DNA from 2 places in the Thermomonospora cellulosilytica genome. Region 1 is predicted to be linked to the other one. Evidence: predicted binding sites of a transcription regulator. Region 1 holds the regulator's gene; the other holds the start of a gene.

Region 1 (9,064 bases):
CCGCCCAGGAGGTTCCAGTGACCCAGCCTGACCAGGTCTTGCGCTCGCCCAAGGAGCGGCGGACCGTGGAGAGCGCGGTGCGGGCGCTGTCCGCCGTCGCGCCCCCGGGATGGCGGCGGCTGAGCTTCGCCTTCTACGCCACGGTCGGGATCGACAGCGCCTGCCTGGAGGCGGTCTGCATGGACGGCACCGTCCGCCCGCTCGTACCGCCGGGCCGCGCCGTCAAGTACATGGACGAGCTGCGCGCCGACACCTACCGCCGGGACAAGGGCGCCTGGTTCACCGCCCGGCTCGACATCGAACGGTCGGGGCGCTACAGCGTGGAGTTCGACTACGACAGCGAGCCCGACTTCCGGCCCCGGCTGACCGCGTCCGCGTACGCCCTGGACCTGGACCGCTTCCCCCGTTCCCGCGAGCACACCCCCGACTGGCTGCGCGCCAAGCTCCGCGAGGCGGCCGGCGGGACCGGCTGACCGGGGCACTCCCGCGCAGCGGGCAGACTGGACGGGTGCCCGCGATCCTGCCCGATGGCGACCCCGTGCCCGCCGACGGCGCGCTGCCCGCAAGCGCCCTGGACGGGCTGGGCGAGCGCCCGTTCGCGTTCTACGTGCACGTGCCGTTCTGCGTGACCCGCTGCGGCTACTGCGACTTCAACACCTACACGGCCACCGAGCTGGGGCCGGGCGCCGGCCGCGAGTCCTACGCCGACACCGCCATCGCCGAGGTCCGGCTGGCCCGGCGGGTGCTGGGCGACGCCGAGCTGCCGGTGCGGACGGTGTTCTTCGGCGGGGGGACGCCCACCCTGCTGCCGCCCGACGACCTGGGGCGGATCCTGGGCGCGATCGACGCCGAGTTCGGCCTGGCCGCCGACGCCGAGGTCACCACGGAGGCCAACCCCGAGACCGTCGACGAGGGCTACCTGGGCAAGCTGCGCGCCGCCGGGTTCACCCGCATCTCGTACGGGATGCAGAGCGCCCGCGAGCACGTGCTGGCGGTGCTGGACCGCGTGCACACCCCCGGGCGCGTCCCCCAGGTCGTGCGGTGGGCGCGGCAGGCCGGGTTCGAGCACGTCAACCTGGACCTGATCTACGGAACGCCGGGGGAGAGCGACGACGACTGGCGGGCCTCGCTGGAGGCCGCGCTGGACGCCGGTCCCGACCACGTGTCCGCGTACGCGCTCATCGTGGAGGAGGGCACCCGGCTGGCCGCCCGGGTGCGGCGCGGGGAGCTGGCCACCCCGGACGACGACGCGATGGCCGACCGCTACCTGATGGCCGACGAACTGCTCGGCGCCCACGGCCTGCACTGGTACGAGATCTCCAACTGGGCGAGCGGCCCGCGGGCCGCCTGCCGCCACAACCTGCTGTACTGGACCGGCGCCGACTGGTGGGGCGTGGGCCCGGGCGCGCACAGCCACGTCGGCGGCACCCGCTGGTGGAACGTCAAGCATCCCGCCGCGTACGCCGCCCGCCTGGCCGAACGCCGCAGTCCCGCGCACGCCCGCGAGGTCCTCGACGCCGAGGACCGCCGCATCGAACGCATCATGCTGGAACTGCGGCTGGCCGAGGGCTGTCCGCTGGAACTGCTGGACGACGCGGCGGTACGGCGGGCCATCGCCGACGGCCTGCTCGAGCCCGCCGCCTACGAGCGGGGCCGGGCGGTCCTCACCCTGCGCGGCCGGCTGCTGGCCGACGCCGTCGTCCGCGACCTGACCTGACCCGCCGGTCCGGGCCGCCCGGGACGCGCGTCACTTCACGATCGGCCCGTGCGCCTTGCGAGCGTCAGGCGGGGGGCTCGGGAGCGGTGACGAAGTCGATGATCTCTTCGACACGCCCGAGCAGTTCCGGTTCCAGGTCCCGGAAACTGCGCACCGAATCGTGGATCCGCCGCCAGGCCGCCCCCACGTCCACGGGCCAGCCGATCGCCTCCAGCACCCCTTCCTTCCAGGGCACCCCGCGCGGCACGTCGGGCCACGCCGCCAAGCCCAGCACCGACGGCTTGACCCCCTGCCAGATGTCGACGAACGGGTGCCCGGTCACCAGCACGTACGGGGAGGTGACCCGGGCGGCGATGCGGCTCTCCTTGGACCCGGGGACCAGGTGGTCCACCAGCACGCCCAGCCTGCGGCCCGGTCCGGGGGCGAACTCCTCCACCACCGCCGGGAGGTCGTCCACCCCTTCCAGGTACTCCACCACCACGCCCTCGACGCGCAGGTCGTGGCCCCAGATCTTCTCCACCAGCTCCGCGTCGTGCAGGCCCTCGACGTAGATCCGGCTCTCCCTGGCCACCCGGGCGCGCAGGCCGCCGACCGCGATCGAGCCGGACGCCGACCGGACCGGGCGGCCGCTCTGCGGCGCGCGCTGCGGCCGGACCAGCGTCACCGGTTCGCCGTCCAGCAGGAACCCCGCCTTGGCCAGCGGGAACACCCGGCGTTCGCCGAACCTGTCCTCCAGCGTCACGCCATACTTGTCACAGCCGACCACCGCTCCGCAGAACCCGCTGTCGGGGTCCTCCACCACCAGGCCGCGTTCGGCCGGGACCTCGGGGATCCGCCCTTTGCGGGGCCTGCGCCAGTCCCCGGCCAGCACGTCGTCGCCATAATCCTTGCTGCGCACGGACCGGACTCTAACCACGCGGCCCGGCGTCCGGCCGGACCCGGCGCGTCGTCGCCGGTGGGGCGGCGTGGCGGGGGCGAAGGATACCGCGCCGGGCCCTCCGGCAGCAGCCGAATCGCCGTAGACTTGGCACTCGAGGGCAAGGAGTGCCAGTATGCGGGCCGCAAGGAGGTGACCACGTGCTCGACGACCGCAAACTCGCGGTGCTGCGCGCCATCGTCGAGGACTACGTCTCCACCAACGAGCCGGTGGGCTCGAAGGCGTTGGTGGAGCGGCACAGCCTGGGCGTCTCGCCGGCGACCATCCGCAATGACATGGCCGTGCTGGAGGAGCAGGGCTACATCACCCAGCCGCACACCAGCGCCGGCCGGGTCCCCACGGACAAGGGGTACCGGCTGTTCGTGGACCGGTTGTCGACGATCAAGCCCCTGTCGGCCGCCGAACGGCGGGCCATCGAGACGTTCCTGAACGGCGCCTACGACCTCGACGACGTGGTCGGCCGGACGGTGCGGCTGCTGGCGCAGCTGACCCGCCAGGTGGCGGTGGTGCAGTACCCGTCGCTGTCGCGTTCCTCGGTCCGGCACGTGGAACTGGTGCCGGTGGCCGAGCAGCGGCTGCTGCTGGTGCTGATCACCAACACCGGGCGGGTGGAGCAGCGGGTGATCGAGACCCCCGCCGAGGTCTCCGACGAGTCGGTGGCGCACCTGCGCGCCCTGCTCAACGCCTGCCTGGACGGCTGCCTGCTGGCCGACGCCCCGACCGCGGTGGCCGACCTGCCCGAGCAGGTCGCGCCCGACGACCGGCCGGTCGCCGCCACCGTGCTGTCGGTGCTGCTGGAGACCCTGGTCGACAAGCACGAGGAGAAGATCGTCTTCGCCGGCGCGGCCAACCTGGCGCACGTGGACTTCTCGCAGAGCCTGCGCGACGTGCTGGAGGCCCTGGAGGAGCAGGTGGTGCTGATGCGCCTGCTCGGGGAGGCCGGCGATTCGTCTAGTCTGACGGTACGGATCGGCACCGAGAATCCACACGAGCGTCTGCGGTCCACCTCCGTGGTGGCCGCCGGTTACGGCGTCGGCGACCAGGCACTGGCCCGGCTGGGCGTGCTGGGGCCGACGCGGATGGACTACCCCAGCACGATGGGAGCGGTACGGGCAGTGGCACGTTACGTCGGACAGATCCTCGCGGGGTCGTAAGTGGCACGCGACTACTACGCGATCCTGGGGGTGCGCCGCGACGCGAGCCCGGACGAGATCAAGAAGGCCTACCGGCGGCTCGCGCGCGAACTCCACCCGGACGTCAATCCGGACCCGGAGACCCAGGAGCGCTTCAAGGAGATCACCCAGGCCTACGAGGTGCTCTCCGATCCGAAGAAGCGGGAGATGTACGACCTGGGCGCGGACCCGTTCGCACCGGGCGGGGCCGCCGGGGCGGGCGCCGGCTTCGGCGCGGCCGGGTTCCCGTTCAGCGACATCATGGACGCCTTCTTCGGGACCGCGACCTCGCGGGGGCCGCGCAGCCGTGCCCGGCGCGGCCGCAACGCCACGCTGCGGGTGGAGCTGGACCTGGCCGAGACCGCGTTCGGCACCACCCGCGAGCTGGCCATCGACACCGCCGTGGTGTGCACCACCTGCTCCGGCGCCGGCACCGCGCCCGGCACCCACCCGGAGACCTGCGAGACCTGCCACGGCCGCGGTGAGGTGCAGCAGGTCACCCGGTCGTTCCTGGGCCAGGTGATGACCGCCCGGCCGTGCCCGCACTGCGGCGGCTACGGCAGCGTGATCCGGCACCCGTGCCCGGAGTGCTCCGGCGACGGCCGGGTCCGCACCCGCCGCACCATCAAGGTGCGGATCCCCGCCGGCGTGGAGAGCGGCACGCACATCCAGCTGGCCGGCGAGGGCGAGGTCGGCCCCGGCGGCGGCCCGGCCGGCGACCTGTTCCTGGAGATCGTCGAACGCCCGCACCCGATCTTCGAACGGGAGGGCGACGACCTGCACTGCACCGTGCAGATCCCGATGACGGCGGCGGCGCTGGGCACCCAGGTGATCATCGAGACCCTGGACGGCCCCGAGGAGGTCGACATCCGGCCCGGCACCCAGTCCGGGCAGGTGATCCCGCTGTACGGGCGGGGCGTGCGGCACCTCAACGAGTCCGGCCGCGGCGACCTGATGATCCATGTGAACGTCGAGACGCCCACCAAGCTGGACGAGGAGCAGGAGGAGCTGCTGCGCCGGCTGGCCAAGCTGCGCGGCGAGGAACGCCCGCCCGGCAAGTTCGCCCCCGGCCAGCAGGGCTTCTTCTCCCGCCTGCGGGACGTCTTCAACAGCCACTAGTGGACCTTCGTCGCTTCCGGCGCCGTCCCGGCCCGGCGTCCCCGCCGGTGAGCCGGGACGGCGCGCGCCCGCGCCCGGCCGGGCCCGTTCTCCACGGTGCGGTGAACGGGCTGCGCACGCCCGGCGGCGGTCCGCATGCGTGGAGGCGGATGTGAGCGCCCCCGTCTTCCTGATCGAGGCCGCCCGCCTGACCGCCGACCGGGTCGTCCTGGACGGCCCGGAGGGCAGGCACGCGGTCACCGTCCGCCGCCTGCGCCCCGGTGAGCGGGTGGACCTCACCGACGGCGCCGGCCTGCTCGCCGAGGGCGTCGTCGCCGCGGTCGAGGGCAAGGACCGCCTGGTGGTGGACGTGCTGGCGCGCCACCGTCACGACCCGCCCAGCCCCCGGCTGGTGGTCGTGCAGGCCCTGCCCAAGGGCGACCGCGGGGAACTGGCCGTGGAGACCATGACCGAGGTCGGGGTCGACGAGATCGTCCCCTGGCAGGCCGCCCGTTCCATCACCCGCTGGCGCGCCGACCGCAAGGACAAGGCCCTGGCCCGCTGGCGCTCGACCGCCCGCGAGGCGGCCAAGCAGTCCCGCCGCAGCCGCCTGCCCGAGGTCGCCGACCTGGCCGACACCGCCCGGGTCGCCGCCCGGCTGTCCGCCGCCGCCCGCGCCCTCGTCCTGCACGAGCAGGCGAGCGTTCCCCTGCGCGCCGTCGACCTGCCCGCCACGGGCGACATCGTCGTCGTGGTCGGCCCCGAGGGCGGCATCACCGACGAGGAACTCGACCTGTTCACCGAGTCCGGCGCCGTGCCCGTCCGCCTGGGACCCACCGTCCTGCGCACCTCCACCGCCGGCGTCGCCGCCGCGGCCGTCCTCCTCAGCGCCACCGGCCGCTGGTGACCCGCACGCCGTTCACGGCGTGCTCCAGCGCCCCGCCGTCCGGGTCAGGGGGCGCTGGTCTCGCCCGGGGCGGGGGTCTGCGGGACGCCGGTCGGGCTTTCGGGGGAGGACGTGGGGGAGTCCGGGTCGCCGGTGGGGGTGCCGGGGTCGTCGCCGCCGGGCTGCGGGTCGGTGGGACCGGAGCACGGGACCGCCGACGCGGTGGGAGCCGGGGTGGTGGGAGAGGGTGTGGCGGCGATGCCGGGGAGGTCCTCGGGGGCGCAGGCGACGTTCCCCGGTGCGCCGGGGGACGCGGTGGGCGCGGGGGAGGCGGGGGCTCCGGTGGGACGGTCGGGGTCCACCGGGGAGACGGGCGCGCCGGGGTACTGCCGGGATCCGGAGCCGGAGGCGGCGACCGCCGGGTCTTCCCGGCTCTCGGAGGGGCCGCGGTCGCCGACGGAGGCGATGCGGTCGATGGTCTGCGGCGCCGACACTCCCAGCGCCACGGCCAGCATGACGCCGGCCACGGCCAGCACCGGGCGGGCCCAGCCGCCGGACGGCCGCAGCCACTCGGGCAGCCACAGCGCCGGGTCCCACGTCCGGCCGCCCGAGCGCCGCTCGATACCGGCCCGGATGCGTTCCAGGCCGTCCGGAGCGGGCTCGACCTTCTCCGCCTCCGCGTGCAGCGCACGGCGCAGGATCTCGCCGTACTCGTCGTGGGGGTCGGTGGTCATGACAGTTGCTCCAGGACGTTGCGCAGGGCGGCCATGCCGCGGGCGGTGTGGCTCTTGACCGCGCCGCGGCTGATGCCCATCGCACGGGCGATCTCGGCTTCGGACAGGTCTGCGTAGTAGCGCAGGACGAGCGCCTCGCGCTGCCGGGTGGGCAGCTTGGCCAGGGCGTCGACCACCGCGCTGCGCTCCAGCTCGACGATGGCGCCGAGCTCGGCGCTGGGCGCGTCGGGGAGTCCCTTGGGGGCGTACTTCTCCACCACGGCCCGGTGCCGCAGCACCGAGCGCGAGCGGTTCACCACCGCCTGGCGCAGGTACGACAGCGCCTTGTCGGGATCGCGCAGCCGCCGCCACCCGCCGTGCATGGCGATGAACGCCTCCTGGACGACCTCCTCCGCGGTGGCGACGTCGCGCACCAGCATGGCGGCCAGCCGCACCAGCGGGCGGTAGTTGGACGCGTACAGCGCGGTCACGGCTTGGTCGGCGTCCCAGGCGACGGACATCGCCCCGGCCGTGCCCCTGGCCACGAGGGTCTCGGTCACATCCGTGGGACGCGTTCCCTCGTCGTCCGGTTTACGAAAGGGCATGTTCTGTAGTGCCTCGGTCATGTATCCGCCGCCTTTGCCGACCCCCGCGTCCATCGCTGGACACTCCGGTACGGCGTGGACAGGCGAACCCCGCCCTTTCGCGATGCGCGGATCGCCCGCGAGCCGGGGGGTTCGTCGCCCTGCAACCTTAGCCAGCCCGCGCCGTTCCCGCCGCCCGCAACGGGCATTCGCGTCGTTGTCCGCCGTTGTCCGACGTCCCGCCGGGACCGTGCGGGGCGGGCGGGACGCGGGAGTTGCGGCGGGCGCCGCGAGGGAAAGGCCGGTGCCGCCGCCCCGCGGCCGCCGGGCGGCTCGATAGGATGCCCACCGGCCGAACGGTCCAGCGGTGCGGCGTCACGCCGCCTCGGCGAGCCCCAAGGAGCCTGCCCGTGTCCACCTCGGACTGCCTGTTCTGCAAGATCGTCTCCGGTGAGGTGCCGGCCCAGATCGTCCGGGAGTCGGAGCGCGTCGTGGCGTTCCGCGACATCAACCCGCAGGCGCCCACCCACGTGCTGGTCATCCCGCGCGAGCACCACGTCAACGTGGCCGCGCTGGCCGGCGCCGACGCCGCCCTGCTCGGCGAGGTGCTGGCCGAGGCGCATCGGGTCGCCGTGGACGAGGGCGTCGCCGACTCCGGCTACCGGGTGGTGTTCAACACCGGCCCGGGGGCCGGGCAGACGGTCTTCCACGTGCACGCGCACGTGCTCGGCGGCCGCGGCCTGAACTGGCCGCCGGGCTGAGCGGCCCGCGGCCGGCCGGCCCGCGGAAATGACCGAGCGCGATGTCCTCGCCCGTCGGTACCATGGAGGCGAGCACCGGATCAATCGCGACAGAGAGCAGGTCAAAAGGCCACAAGGCCGGCTGATGGTGGAAATCACTCACGCGGGAGCCGCGGGCCGCGGTGGCGGCCGGGTCTCCCAGGTCAAGATCGTGGTGCCGGACGACCACTCCATGGTGAGCCTGCTGGGTTCCCGTGACGAGTTGCTGCACGTCATCGAGCGCGCCTTCCACAGCGACATCCATGTCCGGGGCAACGAGATCACCGTGACCGGCCCCGAGGACGAGGGCGAGCTGGTCTCCCGGCTGTTCACGGAGCTGATCGCGCTGCTCACCAGCGGCGCCCAGCTCACCCCCGACGCGGTGGAGCGGAGCCTGGCGATGCTGCGCGCCGAGACCGCCGAGTCGCCCGCCGAGGTCCTCACCCTGGACATCCTGTCCGGACGGGGCCGCACGATCCGCCCCAAGACGCTCAACCAGAAGCGCTACGTCGACGCCATCGACAGACACACGATCGTGTTCGGCATCGGCCCGGCCGGGACCGGCAAGACGTACCTGGCCATGGCCAAGGCGGTCAAGGCGCTGCAGGACAAGAAGGTCAACCGGATCATCCTCACCCGTCCCGCGGTGGAGGCGGGGGAGCGGCTGGGCTTCCTGCCCGGCACGCTGTACGAGAAGATCGACCCGTACCTGCGGCCGCTGTACGACGCGCTGCACGACATGGTCGACCCCGACTCGATCCCCCGGCTGATCAGCGCGGGCACCATCGAGGTGGCGCCGCTGGCCTACATGCGCGGGCGCACCCTGAACGACTCGTTCATCATCCTGGACGAGGCGCAGAACACCTCGCCCGAGCAGATGAAGATGTTCCTGACCCGGCTGGGCTTCGGCTCCAAGGTCGTGGTCACCGGCGACGTCACCCAGGTGGACCTGCCCAGCGGCCAGCACAGCGGCCTGCATGTGGTGCAGGAGATCCTCGAGGGCATCGACGACATCCACTTCTGCAGGCTGACCAGCAACGACGTGGTGCGCCACAAGCTGGTCACGCAGATCGTGGACGCCTACGACCGGTTCGACCGGCAGTCCCCCACCGAGGTCAAGCCGGCCCGCGGCGGCCCCCGCAAGCGGCGGTGAGCCGATGAGCATCGAGGTCCTCAAC
Region 2 (9,064 bases), 6.0 Mb from region 1:
ACTACATCGACTGGGACCTGCTCTACGGCAACCTGCGGCACCTGCTGGACGAGGGCCTGCCCCGCGTCCACGAGCCCGCCCTGTCCCCCGACCCCGTCGACTACGTGAGCTGGGAGTACGCCCGCGGCTACGTCGACGGCGTCATCGACAGCGAAGAGGGCCGCGACACCCCCTAGCCGGCGCCGTCGTTCGCCGTCCGTCCGGCGGACGGTCCCGTGACGCACTCCGTTCGCGACGGCGACGCTCCTCAGCGGCGGCCGTACGGGGTCACGGGGAGCCCTCCAGCGGGCCCGTGGGCTGCTCCGACGAGGACGGGGCTTCGATGGGCTCGGCGGGCGGGAGCTCCTGGCCGTCGTCCGTGCCCCGGGAGGGCTCGGGAGTGGGCGTCCCCTCCGAGTCCGGCACCGGGGTCTGCCCGCCCGGCGCGGATCCCGGCCGGTCCACGACGGGGGCCTGGGTGGTGCTCGGCGGCGGATCCTGCGGAGCGGTGTCGCGGCGGCGGAGGCGGGGCTCGAGGGAGTCGGCCTCGGCCGGTTCCCGGACGGCCGTCGGCGGGGTCGGGCCGGGGCGGCGCCAGGGACCGGGCATGGCCTGGCCCCGGTCGGACCGGGCCTCGGGACGATCCCGGCGGTCGGGGCGTTCGTCGGCGCCGGCCGCCGAGCCCGGGCGATGGATGAAACCGCCGGTGGCGGCGGCGACGCCGGTGGTGAGCACGCCGGTGAGGAGCGGGCCGACGATGCCCAGCACCACGATGGTGCGGGGGCCGCGGCGCGGGCCGCCGGGATCGGGGTCCTCGTCGGCGGCGGGCGGCTGCTCGGAGCCGGTGCGGCGGTCCGGCAGCGCGGGGGCGCCGGCGTCCACGTCGGCGACCAGGGCGCGCAGCAGGCGGGCCGCCGGGTCCGCGCCGTCGGGGTCGTCGGCACCGTCCGCCGGGTCGGCGGCGGGCAGCGGGCCCCGGCTGGCCAGCGCCTCCATCAGGTCGTCGCTGCGGCGGATCGCCGCCAGGTTCCAGAACGCGCCGGCCGGCTGCTGCGCCGCCCCGTCACCGCAGGGCGGGCCGCCGGCCGGATCCGGGGCGCCCGGGCTCCGCTCCGTCAAGCGATCGACTCCTCCCTGGCCATCGCGCGCAGCCTGGCCAGAGCGCGGTGCTGCGCGACCCGGACGGCACCCGCGGACATGCCCAGCACATTACCGGTCTCCTCGGCCGACAGTCCCGCCACCACCCGCAGCAGCACCAGCTCGCGCTGGTGCTCGGGCAGGCGGCCGAGCAGGTCGCGGGCGCGTTCGGCCTCGATGCAGCGCACCACCGTCTCCTCCGGGCCGGGCCGGTCGTCCGGCCCGTCCGGCAGGTCCTCGGTGGGCACCGCGGCGCGCACCGCGCTGCGCAGCGCGTCGGCGATCTTGTGCGCGGCGATGCCGAAGACGAACGAGGCGAACGGCCGTCCCATGTCGCGGTACCGGGGCAGCGCCGACAGCACCGCGATGCACACCTCCTGGGCCACGTCGTCGGCGATGTGGTACTGCCCGGAGATGCGGCCGAGCCGGGCCCGGCAATAGCGCACCACCATGGGCCGGACCTGCCCGATCAAAACCTCGATCGCCCCTGGATCCCCCTGCACGGCCGCGGCGGTCAGATCCCCCAGATCGCCCTCGTCCCCGCGTGCCGCCGTGCTCAAGACCCGGGCTTCGCTCGTCATAGGCCGCCCCTTCGAATCGGCAGCGCGTGTGTCGTGGTCCCGGCGAAGCGTCCCTCGGTCACGTAGAGCATGATGCCCAGCGGGAACCGACCTGTCTTCACTCTGCACGGCAACGGAATGGTCACAGTGCGCCGACAGTGTGACCGATATCACCATGTGCGAGGATTCGACCCCGTACGGTGATGCATTGCCATGCGATCGATGTCAGTGGTCGCTTTTGCGCGATTACTCCGAAACGACGGATACGCCCCGGCGCATTCGTGCGATCCGGATTCGGCACCCGGCCCGGAAACGCGAGAGGACCCCCGCCGTGATCGGCGGAGGTCCTCTCGACGGGGTCGGACGATCTCAGCGGAGCCGGGACCGTCCGACCCGTCACTTCGGGCTTGTGGGTCGTCCCAGACCGGCGGGTCCGGCGGGATCAGTGCCCGTGGCCGTGACCGTGGCCGTGACCGCCGGCGGCGGCCTGCTCCTCCTCGGGCTTCTCGACCACCAGGGCCTCGGTGGTCAGCAGCATGCCCGCGATGGAGGCGGCGTTGGTGACGGCGGACCGGGTGACCTTCACCGGGTCGATGACGCCCTGCGCCACCAGGTCGCCGTACTCGCCGGTGGCCGCGTTGTAGCCGTGGCCGGCCGCCAGCTCCTGCACCTTGGCGACCACGACGTAGCCCTCCTGGCCGGCGTTCTCGGCGATCCAGCGGGCCGGCTCGACCAGCGCCCGGCGCAGCGCCTCGGCGCCGGTGGCCTCGTCGCCGGACAGCCCGAGCTCGTCGAAGCCCTCCTTGGCGACGTGCACCAGCGCGCTGCCGCCGCCGGAGACGATGCCCTCCTCGATGGCGGCGCGGGTGGCCGAGATCGCGTCCTCCAGGCGGTGCTTCTTCTCCTTCAGCTCCACCTCGGTGGCCGCGCCGACGCGCAGCACGCAGACGCCGCCGGCCAGCTTGGCCAGCCGCTCCTGCAGCTTCTCGCGGTCCCAGTCGGAGTCGCTCTGCTCGATCTCCACCTTGATCTGGTGGATCCGGGCCTCGATCTCCTTGGGGTCGCCGGCGCCGTCGACGATGGTGGTGGCGTCCTTGGTGACGGTGACCCGGCGGGCCCGGCCCAGGTGCTCCAGCCCGATGGTGTCCAGCTTGAGGCCGAGCGCCTCGCTGACCACCTGGCCGCCGGTCAGGGTGGCCATGTCGCCGAGCATCGCCTTGCGGCGGTCGCCGAAGCCGGGGGCCTTGACCGCGGCGGACAGGAAGGTGCCGCGGATCTTGTTGGCCACCAGCAGCGCCAGCGCCTCGCCCTCGACGTCCTCGGCCACCACCAGCAGCGGCTTCTTGGTCTGGGCGACCTTCTCGGCCAGCGGCAGGAACTCGGTGACGTTGGAGATCTTGCCCTCGTGGATCAGCACGTAGGCGTCCTCGAGGACGGCCTCCATCCGCTCGGGGTCGGTCACCATGTGCGGCGACAGGTACCCCTTGTCGAACTGCAGGCCCTCGGTGAACTCCAGCTCCAGGCCGAAGGTGTGCGCCTCCTCGACGGTGATCACACCGTCCTTGCCCACCTTCTCGAACGCCTCGGCGATCAGCTCGCCGATCTTGGCGTCCTGCGCCGAGATCGTCGCGACGTGCGCGATCTCGCCCTTCTCCTCCACGTCCCGGGCGACCTTCAGCAGCCGCTCGGAGACGTACTGGGCGGCGGTGTCGATGCCGCGCTTGAGGGCCAGCGGGGAGGCGCCGGCGGCCACGTTGCGCAGGCCCTCGCGGACCAGCGCCTGGGCCAGCACGGTGGCGGTGGTGGTGCCGTCGCCGGCGATGTCGTTGGTCTTGGTCGCCACTTCCTTGGCGAGCTGGGCGCCCAGGTTCTCGTACGGGTTCTCCAGCTCGACCTCGCGGGCGATGGTCACGCCGTCGTTGGTGATGGTCGGCGCGCCGAACTTCTTGTCGATGACGACGTTGCGGCCGCGCGGGCCGATGGTCACCTTGACGGCGTCCGCGAGGGCGTTCACGCCGCGCTCGAGCGCGCGCCGGGCGTCCTCGTCGAACTCCAGGATCTTGGCCATGTGGGATCAGCGTCCTCTCATGCGCGCGCCCCGGCCGCCCACAACGGGGACCGGCCGGGGCGGTGCATCACGTGTCGGTACGTGCCGGTCGGTTACTTCTCGACGATCGCGAGCACGTCGCGGGCCGACAGCACCAGGTACTCCTCGTTGTTGTACTTGACCTCGGTGCCGCCGTACTTGCTGTACAGCACGACGTCCCCGACCTTGACGTCCAGCGGGACGCGGTTGCCCTTGTCGTCGACCCGGCCCGGGCCCACCGCCAGGACGGTGCCCTCCTGCGGCTTCTCCTTCGCGGTGTCGGGGATCACCAGGCCCGACGCGGTGGTGGTCTCGGCCTCAAGCGGCTGGACGACGATGCGGTCCTCGAGCGGCTTGAGAGCAACCTTGGTGGCGGTCGTCACGATCTGACCTCCCCTTCGATGGTCCTCGGCCGACCGTTGCGGGCCGGCCGCACATGTGGCAGAAGAGGCGACCCCGGACCGGCCTGTCGTCGCGGGTGCCAGACCGACCTCGTCGCATGATTGGCACTCTCCCATGTCGAGTGCCAATTGGAGATTATGCGGTCGGCCACAGGCCGTCAACATGAGCCGGAGCCGGGCCGCGGCTACGGTCGAGGCGTGGACGAGGCGGGATTCGGGGAGCTGCTGGGGGCCGAGGGACAGGCCGTGCTGGCCGAAGCCGGCCAGGGCGACCGCACGGGACGAGATGTCCTGGCGACCGCCTCCAGGCTGCGCGAACGGCATCCGGCGGGCCTGGTGGCGACGGCGCTGACCCAGGTGCGGCTGCGGGAGCGGGCCCGGGAGAAGTTCGGCGACGACGCCGCGCGGATGTACTTCACCCAGGCGGGACTGGAGCAGGCGACCCGCCGGTGCGTGGCCGAGTACCGGGCGCGGCGGTTCGCCGGGCTGCTGGCCGAGGACGACCGGGTGCTGGAGCCGGGGTGCGGGATCGGCGCGGACCTGATCGCGCGGGCGCGGGCCGGGTGCCGGGGGGACGGGGTGGAGCTGGACCCCCTGACGGCGGCGGTGGCGCGGGCCAACGTCACGGCGCTGGGGCTGGACGAGCTGGCGACGGTGCGGCAGGGCGACGCCGCCGCGACCGATCCGCGCGGGTACGCGGCGGTGTTCGCCGATCCGGGACGGCGCACCGCCCGGGGCCGGGTGTTCGACCCCCGGTCGTACGAGCCTCCGCTGGACGTGGTACTGGATCTGGCCGGGCGCGTTCCGGCGGCGTGCGTCAAGGTGGCGCCGGGCATCCCGCACGAGGCCGTGCCGGAGGGGGCCGAGGCCGAGTGGATCTCGGTGAACGGCGACGTCAAGGAGGCCGCCCTGTGGCTCGGGGACCTGGCCGGGACGGTGCGGCGGCGGGCGACGCTGCTGGACGGGCGGGGCCGGGAGTGGACGCTGACCCCCGACCCGGCGGTGGACAGGGCGCCGGTGCGGGACTGGGGCCGCTACCTGTACGAGCCGGACGGGGCCGTCATCCGGGCTCACCTGGTGGCCGAGGTCGCCGCGGGCGTCGGCGGCGGCCTGGTGGACGAGCACATCGCCTACATCACCGCCGACACACTGACCGGGACGCCGTTCGCGCGGGCGTACGAGATCGACGAGGTGATGCCGTTCTCGGTCAAGCGGCTGCGGGCCGAGCTGCGGCGGCGCGACCCCGGAGCGCTGACGATCAAGAAGCGCGGGTCGGCGGTGGACGTCGAGCGGCTGCGCCGGGACCTGGGTTTCGGCGGGCGGCGGCGCGGCGGCGCGGGCGAGCTGACGCTGGTGCTCACCCGGATCGGCGCCGCGCCGGTCGCCGTGCTGGCCCGGCCCGCCCCCGCGCAATTCCGGTAACCCAAAGAACGGTTCCGCGACGCACCATGGCGGCGTAAACATCGACACGTTTTTCCACCTTCCGGCCGCCGCCGGCAAAAGGCGATGGTAAACAGGTGCGCGACGGCCGGGCCGGCCCCCGTGCCCGGCCGCGCCGCCAACCGAGCGGTTCGGCCGCAAGTCGGCAATATCCCGCGTGCGGGCCGTGCTCCGACGCTCCCGGATGACAGGTGCAATCAGCAGAAGGCGGCACCTTCCCCGGTCCGCACAAAAATGCCGTCGCGCAAGTACTACAGTGAGCGGCCCAGGTTCAATGCCGCGCCCGTTCGTTCGCGCGTTCGGCACACGAAGGAGCATCGGGTGGAAACAAAGACCAACTTCCTGCAGACGGGGGTTCAACCGGTCTCGGACCGGATGCGGGAGTTGCTCGCCCGGGCGGCGCAGGACCACGTGTACGAGCAGCGCTCGCAGGGCCAGGTCCTGGACGAGCTCCGCCAGCGCATGGAGGGGATGGAGTGGCTGCTCAAGGAGGTCCGCGAGCGTGAGCTGGGCACGCTGACCGGGCAGCTGGACGGCGTGCGCGGCCAGGTGGCCGGGCTGGTCGGCGCGCCGCCGCAGTGGGCGCAGGGGCTGGCCGAGCACATCGACGCGGTGGCCGAACGGGTCAGGCCGGTCGCCGAGCTGCCCGCGCTGTGGGCCGACATCGGGGTGATGGCCGAGCACGTGGACGAGGGCCTGCTGCGGCTGCAGGCCATGATGGACCAGGCCCGGCACATCCACGAGACCGCCCAGCAGTCCGCGCAGCGGCTGGACGAGATGACCCGCCGGCTGGACAAGCTGCAGGGCAGCATGGAGGCCGCCGCGGTGCGGTTCAACCGGCTCGACAAGGCGCTGGCCGAGCTGGGGCACCGGGGCGAGCAGCTCGAGCACTCGGTGCAGCAGATCGGCGCCCGGGTGGAGCGCTCGTTCGCCGAGATGGCCGAACGGGTGGAGAGCGGCCTGAACGCGGTCGACGGCCGGGTCGAGGGGATCGGCGGGCGGCTGGACGGGCTGGACGGCCGGCTGGAGGGGCTGGCCGGGCGGCTGGAGGGCGTCGACGACCGGGTCGAGTCCCTGGGCGAACGGATCGGGCGGTTGCCGGCGACGCTGGAGATGACCGAGGTGCACCACCGGCTGGCGGAGCTGGCCCGGCGGCCCGTGCCGGACCACGGGCAGCGCTTCGACGAGCTGGAGCGGCGGCTGGCCGAGGCGCTGGAGCCGCTGGTGGAGGAGCTGCGCGCGCGTCCCGACCGCGACGAGGTCAAGGAGGCGATGGCGGTCGTCGCCGACTCCGCCCACCACGACGTCGCCCGGCGGATGGAGGAGTTCGCGCACCGCTTCGAGAACGTGCAGGAGGACGTGCGGCGGCGGATCGAGGTGATCCACCACGAGGTGGCCCGGCGGGTGGACGCCGCGCTGGAGGAGCTCACCGCGCAGGTCGACATCGTCTCCCGCCGGGTGGAGTCGGTGCACGACGACGTCACCAAACAGGTCGAGGCGGTGCACACCGAGGTCAGCAAGCAGATGAACGGCGTCCACGACGACGTCTCCCGCCGGGTGGCAGACCTGCACGAGGAGCTGACCCGGCAGGTCGGCGGGATCCACCGGGACGTGACCGCCCGGGTGGAGGGCTTCCAGGAGGAGTTCGCCCGCCGGGTCGACGGGGTGCACGCCGAGTTCGCCCGGCGCACCGACGTGGTGCAGACGGAGCTGGGGCGGCGCTTCGACGGCGTCCGCCACGAGGTCGGCCAGAAGGTCGACCTCGTGCACGGCGACGTCGCCCGGCAGGTGACCGCGGTGCACGAGGACATGCTGCGCCGGCTGACCACCCTGGAGGAGTCGGTGCTGGCGCTGGCCGAGGCGCTGCTGCGCCCGCGGTCCTGAACCGTCCGGCGCCCATGACCGCGGCGCCGCGCCGTGTCCGTTTCCGAACGTGACGCGTGGAATCGATGCAGGCGTTTCGGGATGAACTGATCCGCGGACGCCATACCCCGTCCGCGCCTTATGTCCGGCAATAGGAGAAAGCCGCCCGTTCGCCGAACGCATTCCGGGACCGGGGCGCGCGTTCTGCTCCGTTCCGGCTTGGCAAAATCACTCCCAATACCGTTCGGAATCCGTTTTGATGGTTCTCGTGACCCGTTCCCAGGCATCCGGACCGCAGGTGCAGGCGCCGCCGCCCCCCGGCGAGCAGACGCTGCGCTGGGTGGAGCAGTGCCTCGGCCCAGGCGCCGAGGTGAAGATGGTCCGCCCGCTGGGCGGCGTCCGCCATGTCAACCACGCGCTGCTGGTGGCCAGCCGGTCCGGCAGCGTGCACCGGCTGGTGCTGCGCCGGTGGGCCGACCGCGCCGCGCTGGACGCGGAGTTCTCCCCGGAACGGGAGATCGCCGCGCTGGCCCTGCTGGCGGGCTGTGAGCTGCCCACCCCGGAACTGGTGGCCGCCGACCCGGCCGGCGCCCACTGCGACGCGCCCGCGCTGCTGATCACCCGGCTGATCGGCCATCCGGCCCGGCCGGGCCCCGACGACCTGCCCGAGTACCTGATCCAGCTGGCCGCCGCGCTGCTGTCGGTGCACCCGCTGCACGGCGCCGCCACCATGCCGCCGTACGTGCCCGCCAACCGGCTGGAGGTCCGGCTGCCGCCCAAGCACGCCGCCCGCCCCGACCTGTGGGAACGCGCGTTCGACCTGGCCGGCGCACCGGCGCCGGAGGCCGCGCCGTGCTTCATCCACCGCGACTACCGCCCGGACAACACCCTGTGGTCCTACGGCCGCCTCACCGGCGTCGTCGACTGGTCCACCGCCTCCTACGGCCCCGCCGCGGTCGACATCGCCCAGATGCGCTGGTCCCTGGCCCTGCGGTACGGCCCGGCCGCCGCCGACGAGTTCCTGGGCGCCTTCGACCGCGTCTCCGGCGGCTACGCCCACAACCCGTACTGGGACCTGCGCACCCTGCTGGACGTGCTCCCCGAGACCCCCGACCACGTCCTCCCCGAGCCCCGGGTCGCCGCCCTGGAGGACTACCTGGCCTCGGTCCTGTCCCACACGGGCGCCCCGACCCGCTGACGGGCTCTCCGCGTCCCGTCAGATCTTGACGGTGGTGATCGGGAGGGCCGAGTCGGCGGGGAGGTCGAGGGCGGAGGGGGGCAGGCCGGCGGCGGCGAGTTCGGCGCCGAGGGCGGCGACCATGGCGCCGTTGTCGGTGCAGAGCTTGGGGCGGGGCACGCGCAGGCGGACGCCGGCGGCCTCGCAGCGTTCGGCGGCCAGGGCGCGCAGCCGGGAGTTGGCGGCCACGCCGCCGCCGATGAGCAGGTCCTTGACGCCGTGCTCGCGGCAGGCGGCCAGGGCCTTGGCGGTCAGCACGTCGACCACCGCCTCCTGGAAGGACGCGGCGACGTCGGCGACGGGGACCGGCTCGCCGGCGCGTTCGCGGGCCTCGACCCAGCGGGCCACGGCGGTCTTGAGG

Evidence for each region. The regulator HrcA, encoded in region 1, represses chaperone genes, less so after heat shock. The targets are predictions, from matches to a motif close to TTGGCACTCTCNNNNNGAGAGTGCCAA.
Region 2: groES (co-chaperone GroES) is a predicted target of HrcA. The motif match lies at 4,266-4,292, and genes of this name have one in related genera.

The regions. Positions count from the first base shown of each region.
Region 1 is NZ_JACJII010000001.1:6,121,080-6,130,143, reverse strand. Features, by position in the region: gene HNR21_RS28915 (antitoxin YezG family protein) at 18-473, shown strand; gene hemW (radical SAM family heme chaperone HemW) at 509-1,717, shown strand; gene HNR21_RS28905 (DUF3097 domain-containing protein) at 1,782-2,615, opposite strand; gene hrcA (heat-inducible transcriptional repressor HrcA) at 2,795-3,808, shown strand; gene dnaJ (molecular chaperone DnaJ) at 3,809-4,945, shown strand; gene HNR21_RS28890 (16S rRNA (uracil(1498)-N(3))-methyltransferase) at 5,097-5,831, shown strand; gene HNR21_RS36175 (hypothetical protein) at 5,876-6,544, opposite strand; gene HNR21_RS28880 (SigE family RNA polymerase sigma factor) at 6,541-7,128, opposite strand; gene HNR21_RS28875 (histidine triad nucleotide-binding protein) at 7,518-7,868, shown strand; gene HNR21_RS28870 (PhoH family protein) at 7,993-9,039, shown strand; gene ybeY (rRNA maturation RNase YbeY) at 9,044-9,064, shown strand, end outside.
Region 2 is NZ_JACJII010000001.1:124,525-133,588, forward strand. Features, by position in the region: gene HNR21_RS00565 (DUF5319 domain-containing protein) at 1-176, shown strand, start outside; gene HNR21_RS00570 (hypothetical protein) at 268-1,098, opposite strand; gene HNR21_RS00575 (sigma-70 family RNA polymerase sigma factor) at 1,095-1,697, opposite strand; gene groL (chaperonin GroEL) at 2,119-3,744, opposite strand; gene groES (co-chaperone GroES) at 3,837-4,145, opposite strand; gene HNR21_RS00590 (class I SAM-dependent methyltransferase) at 4,362-5,585, shown strand; gene HNR21_RS00595 (hypothetical protein) at 5,925-7,487, shown strand; gene HNR21_RS00600 (phosphotransferase family protein) at 7,735-8,664, shown strand; gene tsaD (tRNA (adenosine(37)-N6)-threonylcarbamoyltransferase complex transferase subunit TsaD) at 8,683-9,064, opposite strand, start outside.